2 regions of the Alteromonas sp. genome follow, and region 1 is predicted to be linked to the other one. Evidence: predicted binding sites of a transcription regulator. Region 1 holds the regulator's gene; the other holds the start of a gene.
What was found. The regulator MetJ, encoded in region 1, represses methionine synthesis genes. The targets are predictions, from matches to a motif close to TAGACGTCTAGACGTCTA.

Region 1 (4,589 bases):
CCATTCGTAGTCATGGGGGGAATGTTTTGTTGATTTCTCAGCAGATTGTAATCTCTGGCGCAGTGGCGAATTGACGAGAATAGTCAGGTATCGTAGCGATAAGGAGGAGGAGGCTAGGGGAAAAACCGTCTGCAGCAAGGATGCTGCAGTCGAGCCTCCAGGGATGGAGTTCCGGCGTGTTTTTCCCCTAGCCTCCGCATCCAGCGGAGATACCGTAATACGTCCGCCTCTCGTTAGCCGGCGCGAACGCCCAGCATGTGGCAGATGGCGTAGCTGAGTTCGCAGCGGTTCAGGGTGTAGAAGTGGAAGTGTTTCACCCCTTCTTTCGCCAGCACTTTTACTTGCTCCATGGCGATGTTTGCGCCAATCAGATTACGTGTTGCCTGGTCATCGTCATCCAGCCCTTCGTACATCTTGTGCAGCCAGCCCGGTACGTGAACATTGGTGAAACCGGCAAACTTAATCAGTGTCTGATAATTCGTCACCGGCAGGATCCCGGGAACGATATCCAAATCGATACCGGCTGCAGCAGCACGGTCACGGAAACGCAGGTAAACACTGGTGTCAAAAAAGAACTGAGTAATTGCTTCAGAAGCCCCGGCTTCCGCTTTACGCTTCAGGTTAAGCAGGTCGAACTGGGCATTCGGTGCTTCCGGATGTTTTTCCGGATAGGCAGCAACGGAAATATCAAAGTCTGCTACGTCTTTCAGCAGTGCCACCAGATCAGAAGCATACATTTCGGTTTTATCTACGCCCTTCGGTAAATCGCCACGCAGAGCAACAATGCGGCGAATACCCGAATCCCAGTATTCCTGAGCAATTTGTTTGAGTTCATCACGGCTTGCGTCCACACAGGTCAGGTGAGGGGCTGCCTGTACACCGGTTTGTTGTTGAATGCGTTTAACAACATCATGGGTACGGTCACGCTCACCACTGTTTGCACCGTAGGTCACAGACATATAAGAAGGCTTAAGAGGCGCCAGGCGTTCAACAGATTTCCACAGCGTTTGTTCCATCTTTTCCGAGTTAGGCGGAAAAAATTCAAAAGAGACATCAATGTCACGCAATTCGGACAATGACTGGTTTAAGGCGTCGATACCTTGTGCATAGGAAACCATTTTGTTGACTCACTCAATTCTTTGGACGTTTAGACGTCTAAACTAATTAATATATGTCTGGACGTCAAGAGGTTTACACGGCTTAATTGACCTTTTCGCTACATTGTTTAGAATTTCCGCTTATAAAGTAAAATAACAGGCAGTCCGAGATTTCACATGGCAGAATGGAATGGTAAGTATATACACCCTTACGCAGAGCATGGAAAAAAGAGTGAGCAAGTAAAGAAAGTCACTGTTTCTATTCCGATTAATGTGCTTAAGGTGCTCACAGACGAGCGAACCCGCAGACAAATTAATAACCTGCGTCACGCGACGAATTCAGAGTTACTGTGCGAAGCATTCCTTCATGCTTTCACCGGGCAGCCGCTGCCTGACGACGACGATTTGCGCAAAGATAACCCTAACCGTGTTCCTGCCGTTGCAAGGAAAATGATGGAAGAGATGGGGATCGACCCCACCGCCGACAACGAAGAAGAATAAAGTAAAGCCAGAGCGAATCACTCTGGCTTTTTTGTATCAGGGGCAAGCTTAGTCTTGTCTGGCTGAGGGCGGCTCGATTTTTTGCAATTCGAACAGGGGCCGGAAAGTTGAACGGAACAGGAGCACAATACCCAGGCTCATTACTCCGCCCGCAACCGCGCAGGCTACCGGACCAACAGCTGCCGTCACCGAACCACTTCTGAAATCTCCGAGTTCGTTGGAAGACGCGATGAACAGGGAGTTCACTGCACTCACCCGGCCACGTAGAGCGTCCGGTGTCATAATTTGTACCACTGAGCTTCTGATCACCACACTTATCATGTCTGAACCGCCATAAATCAGCAAAGCGAAGCAAGCCACATAAAGATTTTGTGAAAAGGCAAAGCCGATAATAGAAAAGCTGAAAAGGATCAGTGACCAGAACAGCAGCGGGCCGTTGCGTTCAATAGCCCGTTTACGTCGTACCATTGTCAGACCGATAAGCGTCGCACCCACAGCCGGCATGGCCCGCAATAAACCCAGTGTTTCCGGACCTTCATGTAAGACGTCTTTCACAAACACAGGTAATATGGCCATGACACTGCCACAAAGTATAACCACAAGATCAGTAAACAGCGCTCCGCGGACAACGTTGTTGTGCATCAGGTATTCCACACCGCTGAATATGTCTTTGAGCGCCAGTTTGCGCTCTGAATGAATGTTCAGAGCAGGCAACAAAGAAAAGCCACCCAGTGTAAACAGGCCGAAAATGATGAGCACCCAGTAGAGCTGACGGTCGAGCGCTGCCAGTAACACACCCGCGAGGAAAGGCCCCACGGTTAAGGCGATATTCCAGATAGAGCTTATGGCAGCCACCGCACGCCCCAGATGATCCGTGCTGACGATATTCGGCAACACAGACTGAATGGCCGGTGCGAAGAAAGCCCGCCCTGCGCCTAATACCGATAACGAGCAAAACAGCGCCCATTTATTCAGTTCCGGCTGATTCATCAGCAAAGCGACGGCCAGCACCACCAGTAACTGTAATCCGGCAGAAATTAACAGAATACTTTTGCGGGAAAAGTTGTCTGCAGCCCAGCCCGCCACGAGGAATAAACTGATTACCGGCACAATCTGAAAAATGCCTACCAGTGCCAGGTCAAAGGCCTCGCCGGTGGCTTCATATAAATGCCAGCCGATGCTGACTGCCATAGTTGAGCCGATAAGCGTGGTAGCTATTCGTCCGATGATGAGCCCGATAAGTGCTTTTGACCACATGAAATCTTTGTCCGTCAGATTAGGGGAAGCGGGAAGATAAACGAAAACGGGCCGGTAGTGTAACCGGCCCGTAACAAATGAAGTCAGTCTGCTTCAATCAGTCTTTGTTACCCGTGTATTTTGCCGGTAAGGATTCAACACCGGCAACGCCTGAGTCAATCGCTGCCTGTGCTACGGCACTGGCAATACGGTGAAGCAAACGGGGATCCATTGGTTTAGGAATGATGTAATCTTTACCAAATGTCAGCGATGCTGATTTACTGGCTTTCAATACTTCTTCAGGCACAGGCTCTTTCGATACTGAACGTAAAGCTTCTACCGCAGCAACTTTCATTTCGTCATTAATGGTCGAAGCACGCACATCCAGCGCACCACGGAAAATGAACGGGAAGCACAGTACGTTGTTCACCTGGTTGGGGTAATCTGAACGGCCTGTGGCCATGATCAAGTCACTGCGTACCTCATGGGCCAGTTCCGGTTTAATTTCCGGATCAGGGTTTGAGCAGGCGAATACCACCGGGTTTGGTGCCATCAGTTTCAGCGTTTCTGGAGGCAGTACGTCAGGGCCGGAAACACCGACAAAAATATCCGCACCATCCATAACATCGTCAAGGGTACGTTTGTCCGTGTTGTTGGCGAACAACATTTTGTGTTCCGTGAGATCGTCACGGCGGGTATGAATCACCCCTTTACGATCGAGCATATAAATGCGTTCACGCTGGGCGCCGCACTTGATCAGCAGCTCCATACAGGCAACGGCGGCAGCACCGGCTCCCATACAAACAATTTTGGCGTCTTCGATGTTCTTGCCCTGAATTTCCAGCGCGTTGAGCATACCGGCCGCTGTTACAATGGCGGTACCGTGTTGATCGTCATGGAATACCGGAATCTTGCAGCGTTTGATCAGTTCCTGCTCGATTTCGAAACATTCCGGCGCTTTGATATCTTCAAGATTAATACCGCCGAACGTATCAGCGATATTGGCAACCGTGTTGATGAATTCTTCAGTAGTCCGGTGTTTAACTTCAATATCGATGGCATCCAGTCCGGCAAAACGCTTAAACAGTAACGCTTTACCCTCCATCACTGGTTTTGATGCCAGCGGACCTAGATTACCTAATCCGAGAATGGCCGTACCATTACTGATTACTGCAACCATATTACCTTTGGCGGTATAGCGGTATGCTGCATCCGGATCTTCGGCAATTTCACGTACCGGCTCGGCCACGCCGGGGCTGTAGGCCAGTGCTAAATCATCTACGCTGTCAGCCGGAGTCGACAGTTCTACCTTTATTTTGCCCGGAGTAGGGTATTCGTGGTAATCCAGGGCGCGTTGTCTGAAATCTGACATTCTTTTGTGTGTCCTTCTCAGGGTTTGGTCTTTGCACAACTACTACTTGTCGTTACTGCGCTAATCTCTTGTTTTCTTTATAAAGCGCAGCTTGCGACAAATGTAACACAACGCCTTTCACAGTACATATCTGATCAGGAGCTATCTTATGCTTACTTTAGTTGCCGGAGGGCGGCTTCACAAAACGGAATTATCAATGCCGACTATTGATGAAATTTATAAGTTAACTTTAATTTATAATTTATTTTATATGGCTGGACGGTGAGGCGGGCCGGTGAGTAAAGCGTGACGGGACAAGCACGGGTTAAGTATGTTAAGTAACGGATTTAAGGCACAAAAAAAGCGCCGTAAAGGCGCTTTTTTCGCAATTCAATGCCGGACTT
Region 2 (4,589 bases), on a different contig from region 1:
CCAAATCATATTCACCGAACTCATTGGGTAGACCGGCATTGGGGTGAGCCGAGACCAGGCATTCAGAAATATTACTGATTTCTTCAACGTACTGACGCAGCAAATCCGGACCCAATGCACAGTTGAGGCCCATAGATACCGGCGATACATGACGCATGGAATAGTAAAAGGCTTCCGCAGTTTGTCCTGACAAGGTTCTGCCCGATGCATCGGTAATAGTACCTGATACCATCACCGGTGCGCGCTCACCGCGTTTCTCAAATACGGTTTCTACCGCGAATACTGCCGCTTTGGCATTCAGGGTATCAAAGATAGTTTCTATCAAAATAATATCTGAACCGCCATCTAACAGCGCTTCTGTGGACTCGATGTAGGCTTCTACCAGCTCGTCAAAGGTTACATTCCGCTTGCCGGGGTCATTTACATCCGGTGAAATTGACGCTGTGCGGTTTGTGGGACCGAGGACCCCTGCCACATACCGGGGCTTATCCGGTGTTTTTGCAGTAAATTCATCACAGGCTTTACGGGCCAGCTTAGCAGCAGCAAGGTTAATGTCTTTCGACTGCGCTTCCATGTCGTAATCTGCCATGGCGATGGTGGTAGCATTGAACGTATTGGTTTCAATGATATCTGCACCGGCTTCAAGATAAGCGCAATGGATATTGTAAATAATGTCCGGCTGAGTAATTGCCAGCAAATCATTATTGCCTTTTACATCGCAATGCCAGTTTGCAAATGCCTCACCACGATAATCGGCTTCTTCCAGTTTGTGCTCCTGGATCATAGTACCCATGGCACCGTCCAGAATCAAAACGCGCTTTGCCGCTGCATCCAGAAGTTGTTGTTTTGTACCTGATGTCACTTATTACCTCTTTGGCCGGGGTTTCTCAGCCAGCTGACTCAAATCATAAGGTGTTGTCTGATAAACATAGTAGTTCAGCCAGTTATTAAACAGCAGACTACCATGGGAGCGCCAGCGAACTAAAGGCGCTTTTGCGGGGTCATCGTCCGTAAAATAGTTAGCCGGCACTGCCGGATGGGCGTCCGCCTGTAAATCACGGAAATACTCGTCATGCAGAGTTTCCGGGTCGTATTCAGGATGCCCGGTAACAAACACCATACGCTTATCTTCAGATGCGATGGTGTATGCACCCGCCTCATCAGATTCCGTAATGACCTTCAAACCTTCAACACTGTTATATTCGCCGGAGTCAATATACCCGAAACGGGAATGAGGCGCATAAAAAACCGGATCGAAACCTCTCAGCAGCTCGTTATAAGGATCGAGCACTTTATGCTCAAACACACCAGACAGTTTGGTTTCTCTGAGTTTTCTCTGCACACCGTAGAAATGATACATCGCCGCATGAGCAGCCCAGCACAGATAGAGTGTGGATTGCACATTACGTTGTGCCCACTCCAAAATCTCTGTCATCTGATCCCAGTATTTCACTTCCTCATAAGGCAAGTGAGCCAGCGGTGCACCTGTTACGATTAAACCGTCGTATTTCTTATCAGCAATTTCAGAAAAGTCGTGATAGAAGGCGTCCATGTGAGATTGAGGCGTGTGCTTTGGCGCTAATTTGTCTACGCGGATCAGGTTCACGTTCACCTGCAGAGGTGTGTTAGACAGCAAACGTAAGATTTGCACTTCCGTTTCAATTTTATTGGGCATGAGATTCAGGATCCCCACTTCCATGGGGCGAATATCCTGTGTCGCTGCGCGGGTGCTGTCCATAGTGAAGATATTCTCACCTGACAACACATCCTGCGCGGGAAGTTGTTCGGGAATACAAATAGGCATGGCAGCTCCAACAATTAACGGATAATAACGTTATTGTGGCTAAATCCCGATAGATGTCAACATCTTTACGGCTGGACGTCTAAACGGCTTAACGCGCCAGCCGTTCTGATGTTAGAACGACGAGATCACTGTTACTCCCGCAGTGGTTGACGTGTCCAGCGTAGTCAGAGCCTCAATAGATTCCGCCAGAGAAATGGTACGCCCAAGCAGTTTTTCAGGCTTCAGTTTCCCGGACATTATCATAGAAAGCATAGCATCGTACCGGAAAGCCTGCATGCCATGACTGCCAATGATTTCCAGCTCATCACCAATCACACGGCCCATGGGAATAGCCGGTGTTGCATGCTCTGCCATTAACAGGCCAACCTGAATATGTTTACCGAGTTTGCGCAGTGACTGAACAGAATTGACACAAGTGACAGAGTGACCCAGCGCATCCATTGATACATGAGCACCACCCTGCGTGATCTCTCTGATTGCTTCGGGCACGCTGGCCACTTGTGATGCATTGAGCGTAACCGCCGCGCCCACCTGTTTCGCCAGGGCCAGTTTGTCATCCTGCAAGTCCACGGCAATAACGTTTGCGCCCAGTGCACTGGCTATCATTACTGCGGACAGACCAACACCACCGCAACCATGTACGGCCACCCACTGTCCTGCAGAAACTTTTCCCTGATCGACAACAGCGCGGAATGATGTAACAAACCGGCACCCGAGGCTGGCCGCGGTTACAAAGTCGAGATGCTCAGGTAATGCCACAAGGTTTACATCGGCCTGATCAACCGTGGTGTATTGAGCAAAAGATCCCCAGTGAGTAAAGCCGGGCTGTGTTTGATTGCCGCATACCTGATGATTACCTGAGTGACACTCGGGGCAACTCCCGCAGGCATTGATAAACGGAACTGTGACGCGGTCACCGGTTTTGAAGCGCTTCACATCTTTTCCAACGGCTTCAACAATACCGGCAAACTCATGGCCGGGAACATGCGGAACAACCACGTCAGTATCATGACCTTGCCAGCAGTGCCAGTCGCTTCGACACACACCGGTTGCTTCAACCTTAATAACAACACCGTGACTCGCCGGCGTCGGGTCGGCCACATTTTGAATAACCGGCATCTGTGCAAATTTCTCGAATACGACAGCTTTCATTGTTGTTCCTCCAGAATTATGATTTATCAACAGATTAAAAGATACTGAAGGGGATTATCTTGCTTTCATGTACGGAAACACGCCAAAATAGGTAAGAAAGCTCTCTTTTAACCCACAAAATAAGAAGACTATGCCCGTAAAACCTCTTGATAAGACAGACAAGGCTATTTTAGACCTGTTACAGCACGATGGCAGGTTAACTAACAGCAAAATAGCCAGCCACCTGTCGCTAAGCGAAAGTCCGTGCTGGCGCCGCCTGAAGCGTCTTGAGGATGATGGTTATATCTGTGATTATCAGGCTAATCTGGACCGGAGAAAATTAGGGCTTGGCGTTGTTGCATTTGTTCAGCTTACGGTATCTGAACATGATGAAACCAGTACGAAGAAGTTTGAACAGATTATACTGGCTTCAGAACATGTTCTAGCTTGCCACAATACTACCGGAGAGTCTGACTTTCTGTTACAGGTAGTCGCGAGGGACTTAGATGATTACAGCCACTTTGTTGAGAGTTACTTGCGCAAATTGCCGGGCGTGACTGCCATTCGCTCCAGTTTGTCACTACGCGAAATTAAGAGCGCTACCCGTTTACCTGTCCGGTGAGCTTTATCCCCGCTGACGGTGCATGCTGATAAGCAGCTCAGCTTCAGCCCGGGGCAGGTCGCAGGCTTGCATTACCTCTTCGACGTCAGCGCCTGCTTTAACCAGTTCAGCGGCACGGGTGTATAAGCGCATGGACGGGTCCTGACTTTTTACTTCACGTAACTGGTTTTCGAGTTGCGTGCATTGATCTGCCAGCTCCCGCATGTGTTTGCCCTGTACCATTGAACGGGTTTGCATTTCACCGTTCTGGTTTTCCAGGTCATTAATTTCCAGTTGCAGGGTATCGATGTGTTCTTTTTGATAGCGGACAGTATCGTCGAGTTGTTTAAACTGACGGTTGAAGAAAAAGTACATCCATATAACAGCAATGACGGCGAGTAACCCTGTAGCAACAGCGAGTAAAGATAGTGCCGGCACGTCCATATTGATGTGTTTTCTCCCTTTGGTAATAGCACTGTGCCGGGCAGCACAGCGAAGATACAGGCATAGATGAGCGCCCGCCGGATTAGCAGGCGCTGTATGAAGTTAAAGACTGCTCAGTTCATCCCACTCGTCATCACTGAGAAGCTTATTAAGATCTACCAGAATCAGCAATTCACCATCGCGGTTACTCACGCCCTGAATGAACTTGGCGCTCTCTTCAGTACCCACGTTAGGTGCACTATCAATTTCAGATGATTTCAGATAAACCACTTCGGCAACACTGTCTACCAGGATGCCGACAACCTGCTCATCGGATTCGATAATTACAATCCGTGTGTTGTCGGTAATATCGGTTGGCATAAGGCCAAAGCGGGCGCGGGTATCAATAACCGTCACAACATTACCACGCAGATTGATAATGCCTAACACGTAATCCGGTGCACCGGGAACAGGCGCAATTTCGGTATAGCGTAAGACTTCCTGAACCTGCATTACGTTAATACCGTAAGTTTCGTCACCTAAGCGATAGGTAACCCACTGAAGCACCTGATCGTTATCCGGCGCGTTATTCGTTGTGCTCTTGTCATTCATGAACCTGGCTCCCCGGGC

Region 2: a site for MetJ is predicted at 1,877-1,894, ahead of metA (homoserine O-acetyltransferase MetA). Genes of this name have one in related genera too.

What each region holds. Positions count from the first base shown of each region.
Region 1 is NZ_CFHOXV010000041.1:4,806-9,394, forward strand. It holds gene metF (methylenetetrahydrofolate reductase) at 234-1,118, opposite strand; gene metJ (met regulon transcriptional regulator MetJ) at 1,275-1,598, shown strand; gene AC4PME_RS17235 (MFS transporter) at 1,647-2,855, opposite strand; gene AC4PME_RS17240 (malic enzyme-like NAD(P)-binding protein) at 2,953-4,206, opposite strand; gene rpmE (50S ribosomal protein L31) at 4,588-4,589, opposite strand, start outside.
Region 2 is NZ_CFHOXV010000002.1:204,125-208,713, reverse strand. It holds gene AC4PME_RS02530 (homocysteine S-methyltransferase family protein) at 1-862, opposite strand, end outside; gene metA (homoserine O-acetyltransferase MetA) at 866-1,804, opposite strand; gene AC4PME_RS02520 (zinc-dependent alcohol dehydrogenase family protein) at 1,916-2,956, opposite strand; gene AC4PME_RS02515 (Lrp/AsnC family transcriptional regulator) at 3,087-3,557, shown strand; gene AC4PME_RS02510 (DUF2802 domain-containing protein) at 3,561-3,980, opposite strand; gene AC4PME_RS02505 (chemotaxis protein CheW) at 4,083-4,571, opposite strand; gene AC4PME_RS02500 (chemotaxis protein CheW) at 4,589-4,589, opposite strand, start outside.